Regions from separate parts of the Paenibacillus sp. FSL R5-0923 genome, predicted to be linked through region 1. Evidence: a T-box and tRNA genes for the amino acid it is inferred to sense, from the RefSeq annotation. Region 1 holds a T-box; the other holds one or more tRNA genes.

Region 1 (5,242 bases):
CAATCGACTACCCAGGTGTAATTGTAGACCATAATACGATTGATAAGAACTTTGATGTATTGAAAGGTATAAAGATTCCAGTACGTCTCCACTTCGGCACGATGGGTGTGGCGCCTAAAGAAGCGGATATTGTAGATTCAGTACCTCCTTCATACAATGGTGGCAACGTTGATGATTGGCGGATTACTGAAGGTGCAACGATGTATTATCCTGTATCCGTACCGGGTGCGCTACTGTCAATTGGTGACCCGCATGCCGGCCAAGGGGATTCAGAGATTAACGGAACTGCGATCGAGACATCAGTTACTGGTGATATACAAGTTATTCTTCATAAAAAAGCAACGCTTAACCAAAAACTGAGTGGGTTAAGTTTCCCATTACTTGAAAATGAATACGAATGGGTTGTGCATGGCTTCAGCTACGCCAATTATTTGGAGGAGCTGGGGGCTAGTGCTCAGACGGATATTTTCAAAAACTCGTCCATCGACAAAGCAATGAAGGATGCCGCTCATAAAACAAAAGATTTTTTAATGGCTGGAATGGAATTGAGCGAGGATGAAGCGTACTCACTGATGTCTGTGTCCGCGGATTTTGGAATTACACAGGTGGTGGATGGAAACTGGGGTGTGCATGCTTTGATCGATAAAGGCCAATTCGGTGATTCGGAGCGCAAGGCAGTGGGATTACGTAGCAGCTTTGAAAGCTTTGGTGCGAAGGTGAGCTGGAAGCCGACTACTCAGACAGTAACTATAAGCTACAATAATAATGTTCTAGAGATGAAAGTCGGGGCGACGACAGGAATGTACAATGGAGAGATCGTTAAGCTCGTTGCTCCAATAGAAGTTGTAAAAGAGAAGGTTCAGGTCAGCGAATATTTCGCAAAATTTTATAAAGCTAAGTTATCTAAAACAGAGTAGGTCGAATTAGCAATCATTTCATAAACATAATAAGATCCAAACCAGAGAAGAACCGTCTTAAAGTCGGTTCTTTTTTTATATATTTAGACCATCCTGATTTTTGTGGCGTTTTAATAAGATTTGGTTTTCTACACGGACTAGACCATCCAGACAGTAGATGGATTCATGCATAAACCGCTCCATCTCTTCAAGGTTCTCAACTAGAATATGAATGTGAAGAATGCATGGCCCTGTCATTTCATAAAGTACGGCTACGCGTTCATTTTCTTTTAGGACTCTGACAATATGATTTAAATGGGCAGGCTCCACTTCAAGCTCTAGATACGCCGAAATTTTCTTTCCTAATTTTTCTGCGTTGATGACGATTGAGAATTGCTCAATAATTCCTTGATTGACGAGCCGATCAATACGATCCTTAACCGCGACACTTGATAAATTAACTTCTTTAGCTAGATCGGTGTAGGAAATTCTGCTGTTTTGAGTTAGGCGTTCTAAAATATGATTATCGATTGGATCAAGCATACGGAGTCGTTCACCTCTTTTTTCGTAATTGTAACAGAAAAAAATAGGCAATGCCTAGTAGTGCGTCACAGCAGGAGTGTGTCTCAGCATTCTCAGCTTAAGATGTTGACATTGAAGAATTATTTCACTATACTGGCTGTAATCTTATATACGATATACGTTGAAGAAGCCCAGTAGTAGCTTAGTCCCTGTTTCAGAAAGCCGGGGGTTGATGAAACCCGGTACACACTAAGAGTACGAATTACACTTTGGAGTATCTCGGCTAACACCGAGCGGAATGGCGAACGATATCTCGTCACGAGTGGCATCAATGCTGTGTTTTAGCATTAGCGTTTCATTGGTGCAATCTGGGTGGTAACACGGTTATTCAATCGTCCCTATGTCTACAATAGACAAGGGGACGATTTTTTTGTTTTTAAATATAAGGATTTATAAGTTTCTCTTCATCAACTATCCTTATATTCGCTTGGCGGACTGATGATTCGTTATAGGATATCTACTAATTTAAGGGGTGTTAGGCAATGAATATTATCGATGAACTAGAATGGCGCGATGCCATCAATCAACAAACCGATGCCGAAGGGCTTAGAGAATTGACCAACCAGAAATCCGTTTCGGTGTACTGCGGTGTAGACCCGACGGGTGACAGTATGCATATTGGTCACTTGATTCCGTTCATGGTACTCAAAAGATTCCAGCTTGCAGGACATCGTCCGGTTATGCTAATTGGCGGTGCTACAGGTACGATAGGTGATCCAAGTGGACGACAATCCGAGCGTTCATTGCAGACACTGGAGCAAATCCAAGCTAACGTAGATGCGCTTACCGCACAAATGAAAAAACTGTTCGTTACTGATGGCGACAATCAAATTCGTATGGTGAATAACTATGATTGGACGCATAAAATCAATGTGATCGAATTTTTGCGTGACTATGGTAAGAACTTCAGCATCAATTCGATGCTTGCCAAAGATGTTGTAGCGAGCAGATTGGACAGCGGAATTTCCTTTACTGAATTCTCTTACCAAATCCTGCAATCCCTAGATTACCTGCATCTGTACCAGCATGAAGATGTGCAGCTGCAAATTGGTGGCTCCGATCAATGGGGCAACATTACAAGTGGTCTGGATCTGATCCGTAGAAAAGAAGGACCTGAAGCAAAAGCATTCGGTCTAACGATCCCGCTTATGTTGAAAGCTGATGGAACAAAATTCGGTAAATCAGCTGGAGGAGCAATCTGGCTCGATCCAAACAAAACGACTGCGTTTGAGTTCTACCAGTTCTGGGCGAACACTGATGACCGTGATGTTGTGAAATACTTGAAGTACTTTACATTCCTATCTAAAGAGCAAATTGATGCACTTGCGGAAAAAGTTCAGACTGAACCGCATAAACGCGAAGCACAAAAAACACTTGCTGAAGAAATGACCAGATTCGTGCATGGTGAAGAATTGCTGGAGCAGGCTAAACGTATTACTGCTGCTCTGTTCAGTGGAGATATCAAATCCCTAACTGCTGATGAGATCGAGCAAGGCTTCAAGGAAATGCCGACCTACGAAACTACACTGGAATCTAAAAATATCGTAGAGTGGTTGGTTGATCTCGGTATCGAGCCGTCTAAGCGTCAAGCACGTGAGGATATCACCAAAGGAGCAATCACCATGAATGGTGAGAAAGTTAGCGACGTAGCACTGGAAGTTACAGCTAGCGAAGCTATCGGCGGCCGGTTTATCATTATCCGTAAGGGTAAGAAAAACTACAGCTTGGTGAAATTGTCCTAAAAATAAGAGCCTTCCTTATGAATAAGGGAGGTTTTTTGTTGTATTTTAAGTATAGAGGCGGATCATTTGCATATTAAGTGAAATTTGAAAGGTGAAATAGCGAAAATTATGGTAAGCTTAGGATTCGTGTGATTTATGGATTAACATGATATTCTACAACTATAACAGAAAATTAGGAGTGGTAATTTGAGAAGACAAAAACCAATGACCATGGAAGAATTGATGAATGAGTTACAAGGACAGAAAACGTATCAAGAAGATCCCAATCACATCTCTTTCGAGAAATTGTTTAATGAAGCGTTTATGAGTAAGTATTCCAATTACAAAAGTTTCGATGAGTTTGTAACCAAAGGAAACTTTCAAGTAAAGACAGAAGAAGATGTTGCTGACATACCTGATGAACTTTTTGATCGTCATGTAGTTAGAGAGACTAAATTTGCGGATTGGAAATCAATGTTGGAAACAGCGAATAAGGAATACGTCCGTAATTAAAGAAACGGTGTCTGGTAATGCTCTATTTATCTTCAAAGAAAATACACTCCGCATTGTTTTAACAGACAATGGGGAGTGTATTTTTTTATCTCTAGATATTCGACAAACTATGATGTTTTACTCATCGTTGATGCACATACCTATGATTTAATTGAAGAAATAGGAAATAGGTTTCATAAAGGTTGTATTTATATAGGAGGGGCAGAATCGTATGACAACTTGCATACAGACCTCGAGGCCTGCGACTCTTCATGTCATGTGGAAAACCGTCTCAGAGGATTGTAATCTAGCCTGTGATTATTGCTATTACAGTACTGCCGGGGGACATCCTCAGCAACCGATCCGAGTGATGGATACGGAGCTTCTGGAGCGGTTTATCGCTCAGTACATGAAAAGATCATCAGGGATAGCGACTTTCTCTTGGCAGGGTGGGGAGCCATTATTGGCCGGACTTTCGTATTTTGAACAAATGATTTCATTCCAAGCTAAGTACGCTCCACCTCATACGATGATCAGTAATGCACTGCAGACGAATGGAACGCTTATCCATGAGAAATGGGCGAAATTTTTTAAACGGTATAACTTTTTGGTTGGGATTAGTCTGGATGGCCCAGAGCCTATTCATGATGCTCATCGTGTAACGGGTTCGGGAAAAGGCAGTTATGATCTAGTTATGCGTGGGATTCGTCATTTACAGAATGAGGGTGTGGAGTATAGTATTCTGACGGTGATTCATGAAGATAACGTGACGAAACCAGATGAGTTGATGGCATTTTATCTAGAACATACCTTTCCGAATATTCAGTTTATCCCCTGCATGGATTTTGTTTCTCAGAAAAGTGATGTAGCGGGACGTTTCCGAATTACACCTGAACAATACGGAGTCTTTTTATGCCGTACATTTGACCTTTGGTACAACGGTGGGTATCCAGAGCTTCCTATTCGTATTTTTGAGAATATGCTTCTTGTATTCATGCATCGTGAGGCAGAGTTATGCGTTCACAACTCATGTTGCCCGAAGATGATGGTGCTTGAAACGAACGGGGATGCCTACCCTTGCGATTTCTTTATTGATGAAGAGCATAGGCTAGGAAATATCGGCCAAACTGACCTGGAAACACTGCTAACCAGCCCAGTATATGATGATTTTTTGTTAATGAAGCCCAATATGAATGAATCATGCTATAAGTGTGAGTACCTTAGCTTTTGCAATGGGGGATGTCCGCGCAACCGGAATTGGCTTGATGTTCATGATCGTACTGAGGTTGATTATTTCTGCCGTAGTTATAAAATGTTCTACTCATATGCCTATGAACGGATGATACTGCTAGCAAACCGACTTAAATCGGAGCAGATGCTGGAGTTCAGGAAAAGTGCCAAACCACTTCCAGGTAGAAATGATCCATGTCTCTGCGGAAGCGGGAAAAAATTTAAGAGTTGCTGTCAACCACTATAGCTCAAATTAAAAAAAGGCTGTCCCAACAATGAACTGCACCCCGTCAAGTAGACAGTACAAAAAATAAAAGTAGT
Region 2 (5,242 bases), 2.0 Mb from region 1:
TCCGCCGAAAGCCCAAGGTTTCCTGAGGAAGGCTCGTCCGCTCAGGGTAAGTCGGGACCTAAGGCGAGGCCGAAAGGCGTAGTCGAAGGACAACAGTTTGAAATTACTGTACCACCGTAATCCGCTATGAGCGATGGGGTGACGCAGGAGGGTAGTGACGCGGACTGATGGATATGTCCGTCTAAGCAGTGAGGCTGATGTGTAGGCAAATCCGCACATCGTTAAGGCTGGGCTGTGATGGGGAGCGAAAATTACAGTAGCGAAGGTCATGATCTCACACTGCCAAGAAAAGCCTCTAGCCAGGAGAAGGTGCCCGTACCGCAAACCGACACAGGTAGGCGAGAAGAGAATTCTAAGGCGCGCGGAAGAACTCTCGTTAAGGAACTCGGCAAAATGACCCCGTAACTTCGGGAGAAGGGGTGCCCCGGTAGTGTGAATAGCACGAGGGGGCCGCAGTGAAAAGGCCCAAGCGACTGTTTAGCAAAAACACAGGTCTGTGCGAAGCCGCAAGGCGAAGTATACGGGCTGACGCCTGCCCGGTGCTGGAAGGTTAAGGGGAGTGGTTAGGGGTAACCCGAAGCTATGAACCGAAGCCCCAGTAAACGGCGGCCGTAACTATAACGGTCCTAAGGTAGCGAAATTCCTTGTCAGGTAAATTCTGACCCGCACGAATGGCGTAACGACTTGGGCGCTGTCTCAACGAGAGATCCGGTGAAATTTTAATACCTGTGAAGATGCAGGTTACCCGCGACAAGACGGAAAGACCCCATGGAGCTTTACTGCAGCTTGATATTGAATTTGGGTACGATCTGTACAGGATAGGTGGGAGCCGTAGAAATCGGAGCGCAAGCTTCGGTGGAGGCGCCGTTGGGATACCACCCTGATCGTATCTAGGTTCTAACCTAGTACCCTTACCGGGTACGGGGACCGTGTCAGGCGGGCAGTTTGACTGGGGCGGTCGCCTCCTAAAGAGTAACGGAGGCGTTCCAAGGTTCCCTCAGAATGGTTGGAAATCATTCGAAGAGTGCAAAGGCATAAGGGAGCTTGACTGCGAGACCTACAAGTCGAGCAGGGACGAAAGTCGGACTTAGTGATCCGGTGGTACCGCATGGAAGGGCCATCGCTCAACGGATAAAAGCTACCCTGGGGATAACAGGCTTATCTCCCCCAAGAGTCCACATCGACGGGGAGGTTTGGCACCTCGATGTCGGCTCATCGCATCCTGGGGCTGAAGTAGGTCCCAAGGGTTGGGCTGTTCGCCCATTAAAGCGGTACGCGAGCTGGGTTCAGAACGTCGTGAGACAGTTCGGTCCCTATCTGTCGTGGGCGCAGGAAATTTGAGAGGAGCTGTCCTTAGTACGAGAGGACCGGGATGGACGTACCGCTGGTGCACCAGTTGTTCCGCCAGGAGCATGGCTGGGTAGCTACGTACGGACGGGATAAGCGCTGAAAGCATCTAAGCGTGAAGCCCCCCTCAAGATGAGATTTCCCAATTAGTAAGACCCCTTGAAGACGACGAGGTAGATAGGTTGGAGGTGGAAGTGCAGTAATGCATGGAGCTGACCAATACTAATCGGTCGAGGGCTTATCCTATACTTAGAACGCAAATTCAATTCGGATTCAGTTTTCAGGCATTAAGCCTGGTATGAATATTCCCTGATAGCTCAGTTGGTAGAGCACTCGACTGTTAATCGAGTTGTCACAGGTTCGAGTCCTGTTCGGGGAGCCATATGGAGAGGTGTCCGAGTTTGGCCGAAGGAGCACGATTGGAAATCGTGTAGGCGCCACAAGCGTCTCGAGGGTTCGAATCCCTCTCTCTCCGCCACAAATTTTACTTAGTATGGCCCGTTGGTCAAGGGGTTAAGACACCTCCCTTTCACGGAGGTAACATGGGTTCGAATCCCATACGGGTCACCAAATTTTCACTTGATTTTACATAGTGGACTTTGGTACAATAACAATTGTTGTTTACGGAGGCTTAGCTCAGCTGGGAGAGCATCTGCCTTACAAGCAGAGGGTCGGGGGTTCGATCCCCTCAGCCTCCACCATATTCATTTAAGAACGACGCGGGGTGGAGCAGCCCGGTAGCTCGTCGGGCTCATAACCCGAAGGCCGCAGGTTCAAATCCTGCCCCCGCAACCAATTTTCATCAAGTAATTATATCTTTTGGAACCGTGGTGTAGTTGGCCTAACATGCCTGCCTGTCACGCAGGAGATCGCGAGTTCGAATCTCGTCGGTTCCGCCATTTTCTTGGCTCGATAGCTCAGTCGGTAGAGCAGAGGACTGAAAATCCTCGTGTCGGCGGTTCGAATCCGTCTCGAGCCACCATATAGTATACAACTTAATATGCCGGTGTAGCTCAATTGGTAGAGCAACTGACTTGTAATCAGTAGGTTGGGGGTTCAAGTCCTCTCGCCGGCACCATCTTTGGGGGATTAGCGAAGTGGCCAAACGCATCAGACTGTAAATCTGCTCACGTACGTGTTCGGTGGTTCGAATCCATCATCCCCCACCATTTTTTTTAGGGGCATAGTTTAAAGGTAGAACAACGGTCTCCAAAACCGTTGGTGTGGGTTCAATTCCTGCTGCCCCTGCCAATCTTTATCTAAAGTCTTTCTCTAAAGTTTAATATGGCGGTCGTGGCGAAGGGGTTAACGCACCGGTTTGTGGATCCGGCATTCGTGGGTTCAAGTCCCATCGGTCGCCCCATTTACTTTAAGAAGAACAGCAACAATATTAGTTTAATATGGCGATTGTGGCGAAGTGGTTAACGCACCGGATTGTGGTTCCGGCATTCGTGGGTTCGAGACCCATCAGTCGCCCCTTTTATTTTAAAATGTTATTGGGGATTAGCCAAGCGGTAAGGCAACGGACTTTGACTCCGTCATGCATAGGTTCAAATCCTATATCCCCAGCCATTTTATGCGGACGTGGCTCAGCGGTAGAGCATCGCCTTGCCAAGGCGAGGGTCGCGGGTTCGATTCCCGTCGTCCGCTCCAAAGTTTTCATATGGCGCCATAGCCAAGTGGTAAGGCAAAGCTCTGCAAAAGCTTTATCCCCAGTTCAAATCTGGGTGGCGCCTCCATTAATTTCATATGTGCCGGCGTGGCGGAATGGCAGACGCGCTCGACTCAAAATCGAGAGGGAAACCGTGGAGGTTCGAGTCCTCTCGCCGGTATATCAAAAAGGTTTGTAAAGTCGCTTGTATAAGCAACTTTACAAACCTTTTTTCTTTGTCTTTGAGCTTTTATTCTTAAGCCGTTGAATTAGAGGCGTCTCTAATCAACGGCCTTTTTGTGTGGAGTTTTGTTTTATTGACTGCTTAGTCGGAATGCTCGTGGGGTGAGACCAATTTCACGTTTAAACATATTGCAGAATTGGGCGTCATTCACAAACCCAGCAGCAGCTGATACTTCAGAGATATGCATTTGGGTATGTTGCAAGAGAGACTTTGCATAATCCAGACGTTTCAATAGTAGATAGCGCAGAGGTGAAGAACCGAATCGTTCTTTAAATAAATGGCGGAAACGATCATAGCTGTATCCAGACATCTCAGAAAGTGTTGCGACCGATAGCTTATGGCGGTAATGCTCATTCATATAGTTTAGAACATATTGGACTCTGTCTTCCGTTGGTGATTGAAACCCAGAGGCGCTAAGAAGCCGTATCAGATGAACAGTGATTTCGCTCATTTGAAGGTTCAATAGTTCAGAGAATCCATCTTGTTTGCGCGCAAACTCTGCTTTCATTCGAAGCAAGATCTGTAGAACAGTATGGTCTTTATCATCTTCATATACGCCCTGCAAATTCTCCATATTTGGGTGATTTGAATGGAAACCTACAAATAGTATAGTAGCATCCTCGCGATGATTCTCATCATGTTTATGATTGGGTGGTATCAGCGCGAATGAAGAAGAACGAAAATGATAACTTCGGGAACCTACATTGGTAGTTCCTAATCCGTTTAAATAATAGACTAGTTCATAACATTCATGCTGGTGTGGTGGAATATAGGTATTAACCTCATGTGCTGCATTTACAATATATAGAACACGATCCATGATGAGCCTCCAATAATTATGTTTTAGCCGAATCGTACAAAATTATGACCGAAATCATATAATTATTTTCATTAATATTTGATATGATCGTATCAAGAAATCCGAAGATTAGCAACCTGACTGGCCATCTCGTTCGGAAATTAGTCGGATTATTCGTAAAAATTATAATTTTATCTCTATTTTTGAGTGTATTCGTTAAAATCATTAAAATTTTGACAATGTTACATGAAAAATGAGAGTTTCCATCTAAATCGTGAAATATACAACGGACTAAGAAGGAGAATCTCTCAGATTACTAACCAACTATAAATAGGGGGAATAGAAAAATGAAAAAGAAAGTTCTTTCTTTGTTGTTACTAGTAGTAATGGTAATGGTCACAGCCTGTGGAAATAATACGTCGAGTAATGGATCTTCCGCGAATGCAGGATCTAATGCAGCTGAGGGTGGAGCAACGGGCTCAGGGGATAAGCTCAAGGTTGTACTACTGATTCCAGGAACGCTTGGGGATAAATCATTCTTTGACTCCGCAAATAGTGGTTTGCAAAAGGTTAAGGATGAACTGGGTGCGGAAACAAAGGTTGTAGAAATGGGTGTCGATAAAACGAAATGGGAGCCTACGTTTAACGATATCGCCGCTGAGGACTGGGATGTTATTATTTCTGGCGGATCGGAAATTACAGAGATGTTTAATGCAACGGCTGAATTATATCCTGACAAAAAGTTCATTAACTATGATACCGATATAGATGAAGCACCAGAGAATATGTACAACATGTCTTATGCAACAAATGAAGTATCTTTTCTAGCAGGTGCTGTAGCGGCGCTAGCTACACAATCGGATATGGAAAATGCTAATCCTGAGAATGTGATCGGTTTTGTAGGCGGCATGGACATTCCAGGAATTAACGCTTTCTTGGTAGGCTACATTCAGGGCGCTCAATATGTTGATCCTGATGTGAAGGTCGCTGTATCATATGCTGGCGATTTCGTTAACCCGGCCAAAGGCAAGGAGCTTTCGCTGATTCAATATAACTCCGGTGTGGACGTTATTTTTAACGTGGCTGGGGGTACAGGTCTTGGGATCTTTGATGCAGCTAAGGAGAAGAAGAAATATGCTATCGGCGTAGACTCCGATCAGGCGATGTTGCTTAACGATACAGATAGCGAAAAAGCAAACTT

The links. A T-box is a leader RNA that pairs with one kind of tRNA and senses whether it is charged. The one in region 1 lies ahead of tyrS (tyrosine--tRNA ligase), so its partner is inferred to be a tRNA-Tyr.
Region 2: it has a tRNA-Tyr gene. The T-box ahead of tyrS (tyrosine--tRNA ligase) is inferred to sense a tRNA for this amino acid. The anticodon was not compared.

What each region holds. Positions count from the first base shown of each region.
Region 1 is NZ_JBBPAT010000001.1:3,675,596-3,680,837, forward strand. Features, by position in the region: gene MKX35_RS16435 (acetamidase/formamidase family protein) at 1-917, shown strand, start outside; gene MKX35_RS16440 (Lrp/AsnC family transcriptional regulator) at 993-1,439, opposite strand; T-box leader at 1,591-1,821, shown strand; gene tyrS (tyrosine--tRNA ligase) at 1,961-3,220, shown strand; gene MKX35_RS16450 (hypothetical protein) at 3,425-3,712, shown strand; gene MKX35_RS16455 (anaerobic sulfatase maturase) at 3,924-5,168, shown strand.
Region 2 is NZ_JBBPAT010000001.1:1,684,676-1,689,917, forward strand. Features, by position in the region: rRNA gene MKX35_RS07570 (23S ribosomal RNA) at 1-1,593, shown strand, start outside; tRNA gene MKX35_RS07575 (tRNA-Asn) at 1,654-1,729, shown strand; tRNA gene MKX35_RS07580 (tRNA-Ser) at 1,733-1,825, shown strand; tRNA gene MKX35_RS07585 (tRNA-Glu) at 1,843-1,917, shown strand; tRNA gene MKX35_RS07590 (tRNA-Val) at 1,973-2,048, shown strand; tRNA gene MKX35_RS07595 (tRNA-Met) at 2,066-2,142, shown strand; tRNA gene MKX35_RS07600 (tRNA-Asp) at 2,169-2,246, shown strand; tRNA gene MKX35_RS07605 (tRNA-Phe) at 2,254-2,329, shown strand; tRNA gene MKX35_RS07610 (tRNA-Thr) at 2,350-2,425, shown strand; tRNA gene MKX35_RS07615 (tRNA-Tyr) at 2,431-2,516, shown strand; tRNA gene MKX35_RS07620 (tRNA-Trp) at 2,525-2,598, shown strand; tRNA gene MKX35_RS07625 (tRNA-His) at 2,635-2,710, shown strand; tRNA gene MKX35_RS07630 (tRNA-His) at 2,751-2,823, shown strand; tRNA gene MKX35_RS07635 (tRNA-Gln) at 2,845-2,919, shown strand; tRNA gene MKX35_RS07640 (tRNA-Gly) at 2,926-3,000, shown strand; tRNA gene MKX35_RS07645 (tRNA-Cys) at 3,013-3,086, shown strand; tRNA gene MKX35_RS07650 (tRNA-Leu) at 3,101-3,179, shown strand; gene MKX35_RS07655 (AraC family transcriptional regulator) at 3,313-4,062, opposite strand; gene MKX35_RS07660 (BMP family ABC transporter substrate-binding protein) at 4,389-5,242, shown strand, end outside.